Regions from separate parts of the Serinicoccus shuyuelongi genome, predicted to be linked through region 1. Evidence: predicted binding sites of a transcription regulator. Region 1 holds the regulator's gene; the other holds the start of a gene.

What was found. The regulator LexA, encoded in region 1, represses DNA repair genes until DNA is damaged. The targets are predictions, from matches to a motif close to TCGAACANNTGTTCGA.
Region 2: ACI3EY_RS03520 (DUF222 domain-containing protein) is a predicted target of LexA. The motif match lies at 1,961-1,976, and genes of this name have one in related genera.

Annotation. Positions count from the first base shown of each region.
Region 1 is NZ_JBJFZU010000005.1:12,603-17,011, forward strand. It holds gene ACI3EY_RS07755 (glycoside hydrolase family 65 protein) at 1-947, shown strand, start outside; gene ACI3EY_RS07760 (hypothetical protein) at 1,022-1,657, shown strand; gene ACI3EY_RS07765 (LysM peptidoglycan-binding domain-containing protein) at 1,665-2,051, opposite strand; gene lexA (transcriptional repressor LexA) at 2,312-3,031, shown strand; gene ACI3EY_RS07775 (PRC-barrel domain-containing protein) at 3,098-3,460, opposite strand; gene ACI3EY_RS07780 (Sir2 family NAD-dependent protein deacetylase) at 3,516-4,409, opposite strand, start outside.
Region 2 is NZ_JBJFZU010000002.1:695,255-699,663, forward strand. It holds gene ACI3EY_RS03510 (GNAT family N-acetyltransferase) at 1-510, shown strand, start outside; gene ACI3EY_RS03515 (HNH endonuclease) at 476-1,129, opposite strand; gene ACI3EY_RS03520 (DUF222 domain-containing protein) at 1,167-1,880, opposite strand; gene ACI3EY_RS03525 (VOC family protein) at 1,997-2,407, opposite strand; gene ACI3EY_RS03530 (o-succinylbenzoate synthase) at 2,502-3,524, shown strand; gene ACI3EY_RS03535 (ammonium transporter) at 3,646-4,409, shown strand, end outside.

The DNA of each region.
Region 1 (4,409 bases):
ACGCGGACCCCCGGCAGTTCGACCGGGTGATGGCCCGGCTGGGTCTCGGGGAGTCCGAGGTCACGGCCTGGGAGCACGCCGCGGACGGGATGCACATCCCCTACGACAAGACCGTCGGCGTGCACCCCCAGGACAGCCACTTCCTGGAGCGTGAGGTCTGGGACCTGGACGCCACGCCCGCCCACACCCGGCCGCTGCTGCTGCACTACCACCCGCTGGTGATCTACCGCTTCCAGGTGCTCAAGCAGGCCGACGTCGTGCTGGCGCTCTACCTCGCCGGGGACGCCTTCACGGCCGAGCAGAAGCTGGCCGATTTCGACTACTACGACCCGATCACCACCGGGGACTCCACCCTGTCCGCGGTGGTCCAGTCGATCGTCGCGGCCGAGGTCGGTTACCACGACCTGGCGCTGCGCTACTTCTACGCCGGCCTCTTCGTCGACCTCGCGGACGGTCACGGCAACGCCTCCGACGGGGTGCACGTCGCCTCCACCGGTGGGGTGTGGAGCGCCCTGGTCGCGGGCTTCGGCGGGATGCGTGACCACGACGGGGAGCTGACGCTCGACCCGCGGCTCCCGGACTCCTGGACCGGGATCACCTGGCGTATGCGCTGGCATGGGTCCCGGCTGCGCGTCACCGTCGGACAGCAGGCGGTGCTGCTCGCGGTCGAGGTCGGTGGACCCGTCGACCTGAGCGTGCGGGGCAGCACGGTCCATGTCGGCAGCGAGGAGGTGCGGGTGGAGCTCGACGGGCACGGGCCCCGGCGCGCAGGCGGCCCGCGGGCGCCCGCGGTGGCCAGCGGCATACCCACCCACCGGTCCGCGGACGGCGCGTCCCGCAGCGGCGTGGTCCCGCACAGCTGGTCCGCGACCGACGGGGCCGAGGACGGCCCCTCGGCACCGGTGAACCGGCCCCACACCGAGGACCCGCCGACGGCCCACCCCTGAGGATGAGGTGCCGCTGACGGTCGGCGCCCCGCGTCCGGCTTGGCCCGTGCGGGGCGCTGTGGTCGGATGGGGGCATGACTGACCCGACCGACATGCCGTTCCAGGGGGACTCCGACCAGCCTCGCGAGTCGATCTACGAGGGTCGGCGGCCGAAGAAGGACACGGGCTCGCAGCACGGCACGGACCCGGCGGCGGACGGTTCGGCCCCTCGCCCGGGGCCCTCCACCACCCGACTGGGGATGCTGGCGGACCCGGAGGAGACGGAGACCGACATCCTGGCGGCGCGCGTCGCGGGACCGCACGACCAGGAGGGGATGACCGCGCTCTGGCGGGCCACCATGGACCTGGGTCACTGGTGGTTCGTCGCGGTCGGCGAGCCCGGTGCGGAGTCTCCCGCAGCGGCCCAGATCGACGACCAGCTGATGCTGCTCACGTTCACCAGCGCGGAGCGGGCCCGGCACTTCGCCGTGCAGAACGAGATGATCGGCGCGGACGAGGACCTACGGGCGATCGCCCTGGCACCCGCCGAGGTGGTCGACTCGGCTCAGACCTACAGCGAGGCCGGCATCGGCGGGTTGATGTTCGACCCGCATCTCGCGGGCTACTTCATGCCCTCCGAGCAGCTGCCCGTCGTGTGGGACGCGCTGGGCGGCGACGTGGACGGGGACTCGGACACACCGGTGGACGCGCCGCGCCCGTCCGGCTCCTGACAACCGGTCAGCGACCGGGGATGACGAGTTCCTGACCCACGGCGATCGAGGTACCGCTCAGGCGGTTCGCCTGCTGGATGTCGGCGATCGCCTGGCTGAGCGGCAGTCCGGGCAGGTGCTCCTGCGCGACCTGCGAGAGCGTGGTGCCCGGTTCCACGACGACGGAGGACGCCGCGCTCGCCGGGCCCATGACGCCGACGCTGAAGAGCGTCGCCGCGAGCACGGCCACCGCCAGCGCGACCGTGGCCGTGATCGCCAACCGACCGCGCCGGGTCAGGTGGAGCGAGGACGTCCCGGCCGGGGACGTGGCGACCACCCTGCGGGTGGACGTGCTCCATCCGCGCCCGACCTCGGGCAGCGGGACGGAGATGAAGCTCGCGGTGGCAGTGCTCATGCTGATCACCTTCCTCGTGGCGGTGCTCACCGGACAGCTGTCCGATAGCACGTCTGTTCCATGTGTAGCACACCCGTACGATGCATGTCGACACGCGGGCCGAACAGGTGTTTGCCTCCGGTGTCGTGCCCCCGTAGGCTGTATTCATGTCAGGGACTCAACCACCCGCCACTGACATACCCTCTGACCAGGGACGATGCCTCAGCACCGGACCGCACGAGGGACGCCGAGGGTGGGACCCGAGCAAGGGGATGGAGAGCATGGCCACGATCCACGAGATGCCGGACCGGGACGGCGGCGCGGCGCTGACGAACCGGCAACGCCGTGTGCTGGACGTCATCCGGGACGCGATCGACCACCGCGGCTACCCGCCGAGCCTGCGTGAGATCGGGGACGCGGTCGGACTGACCTCACCGAGCTCGGTCGCGCACCAGCTGAAGATGCTGGAGCGCAAGGGCTTCCTCCGCCGCGACCCGCACCGTCCGCGCGCCATCGAGGTCGTGCACCCCGGCGGCGAAGGCCCCGGTTACCGCCGCGGTGACGGCGAGGGTGCGACCGCGCCGGATGCCGGCTTCGACGAGACCGGGATCGGCGACGACCGCCCCCGCCCCTCCTACGTCCCGCTGGTCGGCAGGATCGCGGCGGGTGGCCCGATCCTGGCCGAGGAGGCCGTGGAGGACGTCTTCCCCCTCCCCCGTCAGCTGGTCGGGGACGGCGAGCTCTTCCTGCTGAAGGTGGTCGGCGACTCCATGGTGGACGCCGCCATCTGCGACGGGGACTGGGTCGTGGTACGCCGGCAGCCGACCGCGGTCAACGGGGAGATCGTCGCGGCGATGCTGGACAACGAGGCCACCGTCAAGACCTACCGCCACCGGGACGGCAAGACCTGGCTGATCCCGCACAACCCGGCCTACGAGCCGATCGACGGTGACCACGCCGTGATCCTCGGCAAGGTGACGGCGGTCCTGCGCCGCGTCTGAGCGGCTCCACGATCGCGGCGCCCGTCCCGGCCCCTCCATCCTCTGGCCGGGGCGGGCGTCGTCGCGTCATGCCGAGGGGGCCGGCCCCTCCTCCACGGCGTAGTAGTCGTAGAGCTCCTCCTCCTCGTCCTCGTTGAGGTGCCCGTCGCACGCGATCTCCGGCGCCCCCTTGAGCATCTCCACCGGGTAGGGCACCCGCACCTGTCGGTCCTCGACGACGGCGTTGGCGACCGGGCAGAAGATCTTCCGGCCGCCGAGCAAGCCGGTGCGCACCGTGATCCAGGCCGGTTCCCCGGTGCCGTTGTCCAGGTAGACCTGGTCGAGCCGGCCCACCTTGTGACCGTCCTGGTCCACGACCTCGGCGTCGTACAGCTCGCCGAGCTGCTCGTAGCTGACCACGACGACCTCCTCGTCCGTCTCGTCCTGCACGTGGGCGACCCGGACCGTGCGGTCCCCCGGCCCCGGCCGGGTGGTCGCCGTCAGCCTAGCGACCCAGGTCCGTGACCAGCCGACCCAGGACGTCCCCGACGAGGGCGTCGAGCTGCACGGTGGCCTCGGCGTCCCCCCGGGTGGGACCGCGGGTCACGACCACCACGGGTATGCCCTCCCGCGCCGCCCGCCGCACGAACCGGTAGCCGCTCATCACCCGCAGCGAGGACCCGAGCACGAGCAGGCACCGGGCCTCGTGCACCAGCTCGAAGGCCACCTCGACCAGCTCGCGCGGCACCGAGCCGCCGAAGAAGACCACGTCCGGCTTGAGCCGGTCGCCACCGCAGACCGAGCACCTGGGCGTGCGGAAACCCGCCACCAGGTCCTCGGGCAGGGCGACGTCACCGTCGGGACGGACCTCGCCGGCGGTGTCCACGTGGGCCAGGAAGCCCGGGTTCGCGACGTCCAGCCACTCGTGCACCTGCCCGCGTCCGGTGGGCTCCCCGCAGTCGAGACAGACCACCCGGGTCAGGGTGCCGTGCAGCTCGAGCACCCGTCGACAGCCGGCCTGCTGGTGCAGCCCGTCCACGTTCTGGGTGATCACGTGGCTCAGCAGCCCGGCCGCCTCGAGGTCGGCGACGGCGCGGTGCGCCGCGTTGGGGCTGGCCCCGGCGAACCTGCTCCAGCCCGCGTAGGCACGGGCCCAGTAGCGCTGGCGCGCCTCCGCGGAGGTGACGAAGTCGCCGTGCTGCATCGGGGTCACCCGCCGGGTGCCATCCGGTCCCCGGTAGTCCGGGATCCCGCTCGCGGTGGACATCCCCGCCCCGGTCAGCGCCACCACCGCGCCACCGGCGAGCAGGTCACGGGCCCGCTGGTACCGGTCCTCGTCGATCCGGGTCGGGGGCGGCATCGTCAGGGACAGGTCCATCGGGCCGACCCGTGCCGGCTG
Region 2 (4,409 bases), on a different contig from region 1:
CCGCTGCTGCACCTGCTCGACGCAGACCCGGAGGTGATGCGGTACCTGACCGGGAGGGCCAGGACCCCGGAGGAGATCGACGCGTTCTGGGGGCCGCGGTGTGCCGACACCTCCGCCGACGCGCTCGGGCTGGGCTGGTGGGTGGGGTTCGAGGGGGACACCTTCGTCGGGTGGTGGGACCTCGGACGGAGCGACTCGGACGTCGGTGCGCCCGTGCGGGGGAGTGCGCCGGAGATCGGCTGGAGGGTTCGCCGCGACCGGTGGAGGCACGGGCTGGCCACCGAGGGTGGCCGGGCACTGCTGGGGCACGCGTTCGACACCGTGGGTGTCCGTTCGGTCTGGGCCGAGACGATGGCGGTGAACCTGGGCTCGCGCGGGGTGATGCGCAACCTCGGTATGCGCCACGTCCGGACCTGGCAAGGGCAGTGGGACGACCCGCTGCCCGGGGTGGAGCAGGGGGAGGTCCGGTACGAGATCACCGCTGCCGCGTGGCGGGCGGGTCACCGGTAGCGAAGGCGGGCAGCTGCGGTGGCGGGGGCCGGTAGTGCTCCGGCGGTGGAGGCAGCGCCCGGGGCCGTTCCCGGGCGAGGTTGCAGCGCTCACACAGCCCGCGACCGTTGTCCGCCGTGGTGAGCCCACCCTCGCTGAAGCGGGTGATGTGGTCGACCGTGCGCAGCGGGGCGTCGCACCAGGAGCTGCGGCAGGTGCGGTCCCGGGCGATGACCAGCGCCCGGATGCCCCCGGTGAAGAGACGACGGCGCGGGTCGCGGTCGCGGAGGACCCCGGTCCCGGGATCGACGTAGAGACGGCGCACCCATGCCCTGGCAACTTTCGCGACGCCTGGGGTGGTCGTGGTGGTCAGGGCCGGTGGCCCGGCCGACGTCACCCGAGCCGCGGGCGTCCCGTGCACCAGGGTGCACCGAGCGCTGGTGCAACGGATCCCGTCGGGGCAGGGCTCACCCTGCGCACTGCCCTGGACCGGTCCGGTGGCAGAGGGGCGCAGGAGGCCCCGCGCCAGCTCGGCTGGGATCGGCCCATAACCCTGTAGTTCGGCCGCCTCGTTGGTCCCGGCCAGCAAGGCGGTGTCGGTCATCACCAGACCGACCTCGACGTCGATGCCGTCGACCACGGTCCTCCCGGTCAGCCGGGCAGCAGCTCGTCGGCCATCAGCTGGGCCAGGGTCCGCGGGTCACCGCTGGCTCGTCGGGCCACCGCGTCCCGGTGCAGCGCCGCGTGGCAGGCCACGGCCTGGGCCGCCGGGCGGAGAGCAGGGCCATCACGTCCGGGACAGGTCGGATCGACACACCCCGGTCGGCGGCGGCCCGACGGGCCCTCCGGACGAACCCTGCCGGGTCCACCTCGTACACCAGGCCTCGGGTGAGGGCGCCGATCTCCTTGGTCGAGGCTCCCGTCAGCAGCGGTGCGAGGCGGGTGTCGACCTCACCGCGGTCGGTGGTCGACAGGCAGACGGTGGCCTCGGTGACCACCCGCGCCTGGAAGCCGCTGATCCTGCCCTCCTGCAGGGCGGTGAAGGTGCGGGGCATCTCCGTCGACAGCGCCCGGGCGCTGGTCAGCTCCCGGGAGGCCATCGCCGGGGAGGTCATCCGCACCGCCGCGAGATCGTCGGCCACCGAGGCGCCCGCCCGTGAGCGGGCCACGCCGTCCCGCACCTGGCCCGCGACCTGGCTGTCCCGGAAGTCCACCTGCAGCCGCACGGAGACGGCGGCCGCCGACCGTGTCGCCAGCTCCAGCTCGCGCAGCGCCGACAACCGCTCGTCGTCGGCGAGCGCGGTGAGGTCTGCGCCCGCGAGGGCCGTGCGGAACGAGGCGATCGCGTCGGCCAGCGGTGACGCGGCATACGCCTGATCCGTCCGTCCCACGACCCACACCCCCTCGGTGCCGACAGCCGATCCCCCGATCGACCTTCTTCCCTCAGGATATCCGCAACCACGCGGTGAAGTCAAACATATGTTCGAATCACCACGGCGTGTCCGTCCTAGCGGTCACGGCTGGAGAGCACACAGAACTCGTTGCCCTCCGGGTCGGCCAGCACCGTGAACGTGTCCTCCTCGCTCTGCCCGACGTCCACCGTGGTGGCGCCCCGCTCCAGCAGCTGCCGGATCTCGGCGTCCCGGTCCTGGCTGGTGTGCGGGGCGAGGTCGATGTGCAGCCGGTTCTTCACCTGCTTGCCCTCCGGGACCGGCACGAAGACCAGGCCCTGGCCGCGGCGCATCCACGCCTGCAGGTCCTGCTCGGGCTGCTCGTCCTCCAGGGCGAACCGCGGGATGACCACCGCCTCCTCGGGGGTGTCGTAGACGACGGTCCAGTCCAGCGACTCCGCCCACCAGTGCGCCAGGGCCTGGGGGTCGGTGCAGTCGACGACCACGGTGTACCACTTGAGTGTCATGCGCCTCATCGTGTCGTGCGCACGCCTCGTCCGACAGGGGCGGCGCACATCGCGAGGACACCTGGCGTCCGCGATCCGGGCCTACTCTGCTGGGGTGACCCCCGAGACCGAGGACCTGCTCGCCGCCGCCACCGTGGTGCGCCTGCCGATGCGGGTGCGTTTCCGCGGGGTGACGGCCCGCGAGGCGGTGCTGCTCGAGGGCCCCTCCGGCTGGGCGGAGTGGGCGCCCTTCCCCGAGTACTCCGATGCCGATGCGGCGCGCTGGCTGGGGGCGGCGATCGAGGCGGGCTGGGGGGAGCTCCCCGCGGCGGTGCGGACGGAGGTCGGGGTCAACGCCACGGTGCCCGCGCTCGCCCCCGAGCAGGTCGGTCCGGTGCTGGCCCGCTACGACCGGTGCCGCACGGCCAAGGTCAAGGTCGCCGAGGCCGGCCAGCAGCTCGCCGACGACCTCGCCCGCGTCCGCGAGGTCCGTGCGGTGCTGGGGCCGACGGCCAGGATCCGGGTCGATGCCAACGGTGCCTGGACGCTCGCCCAGGCGGTGGAGGCGCTCACCGCCCTCTCCGCGGTCGGCCTGGAGTATGCCGAGCAGCCGTGCGCGAGCGTCGAGGAGCTCGCCGAGCTGCGGCTGGCGCTGGCACGGGCCGGCGTCGACGTGCCGATCGCCGCGGACGAGTCGATCCGCCGGGCCGAGGACCCGCTGCGGGTGGCGCGGATGGGCGCCGCGGACCTGGTGGTGGTCAAGGTCGCGCCGCTGGGCGGGGTGGCTAGGGCGACGCGCGTCGTCGAGGGGGCCGGGCTGCCCGCGGTCGTCTCCTCCGCGCTGGACACCTCCGTCGGGCTGGCGCTCGGGGTGCGGCTGGCCGCGGCGCTGCCCCGGCTGGAGCACGACTGCGGACTGGGCACCGCCGCGCTGCTCGAGCAGGACGTGGTGCCCGCCCCGCTGCTCCCGGTCGACGGCAGGATCGACGTCTCCCGCGCCGACGCGACCCGGGGCGCGGTGTCGCGGGAGCGGCTGGCGGCATATTGCGTGGAACCGGGCCGGGACTCCTGGTGGCGGGAGCGGCTCACTCGTTCAGCAAAGATTTACGCGACGGAAACCTGGGCAACACAGTCGTAACACCATCTGTCTGTTCCCCGAAACATCCTGCGACTTGACTGGGCGTCACGGTGATGGCACCCCCACCCCGACGGCGTGACACGGGGGGTTCCGTCGCACCACCCCACAAGGAGGCAGAAAGATGGAACTCTCGACCACTGACGTCTGGATCATGGTGTCGGCAGCGCTGGTGCTGCTCATGACGCCGGGTCTCGCATTCTTCTACGGAGGCCTGGCGCGTGCCAAGGCCTCCATCAACATGGTGATGATGTCCTTCGTCTCCATCGGGCTCGTCGGTGTCGTCTGGGTCCTCTGGGGATACGGGATGTCCGCCGGCCCGGCCCTGCTCGGCGGCGTGCTCGGCAACCCGGTGCCGGACTTCGGCCTGGCCAGCTCGGTCGGCACCGGCGACCTGATCGGCATCGGCTTCGGCGCCACCTTCGCCATCATCACGGTGGCCCTGATCTCGGGCGCGGTCGCCGACCGCACCCGTTTCGTCTCCTGGTCGATCTTCGTGCCGATCTGGGTCACCCTGGTCTACTGCCCGCTCGCCTTCATGGTGTGGGGCGGCGGACTGCTCTCCGCGGACGGCGCCATCGGCAGCACCTTCGGTGAGGCGATCGACTTCGCCGGCGGCACCGTGGTCCACATCAACGCCGGTCTGGCCGCCCTGGTCCTCGTCTACATCATCGGCTCGCGCACCGACTTCCGCGCCAAGGGCTTCCACAAGGCGCACAACGTGCCGCTGCTGATGATCGGCACCGCGATGCTGTGGTTCGGCTGGTTCGGCTTCAACGGTGGTGCCGCGGGCACCGCCGAGGAGGCCGGCCTGATCTGGGTCAACACCCTGGTCGCACCCGCCGCCGCGATGCTCGCCTTCCTGGTGACCGAGCGGGTCCGCGACGG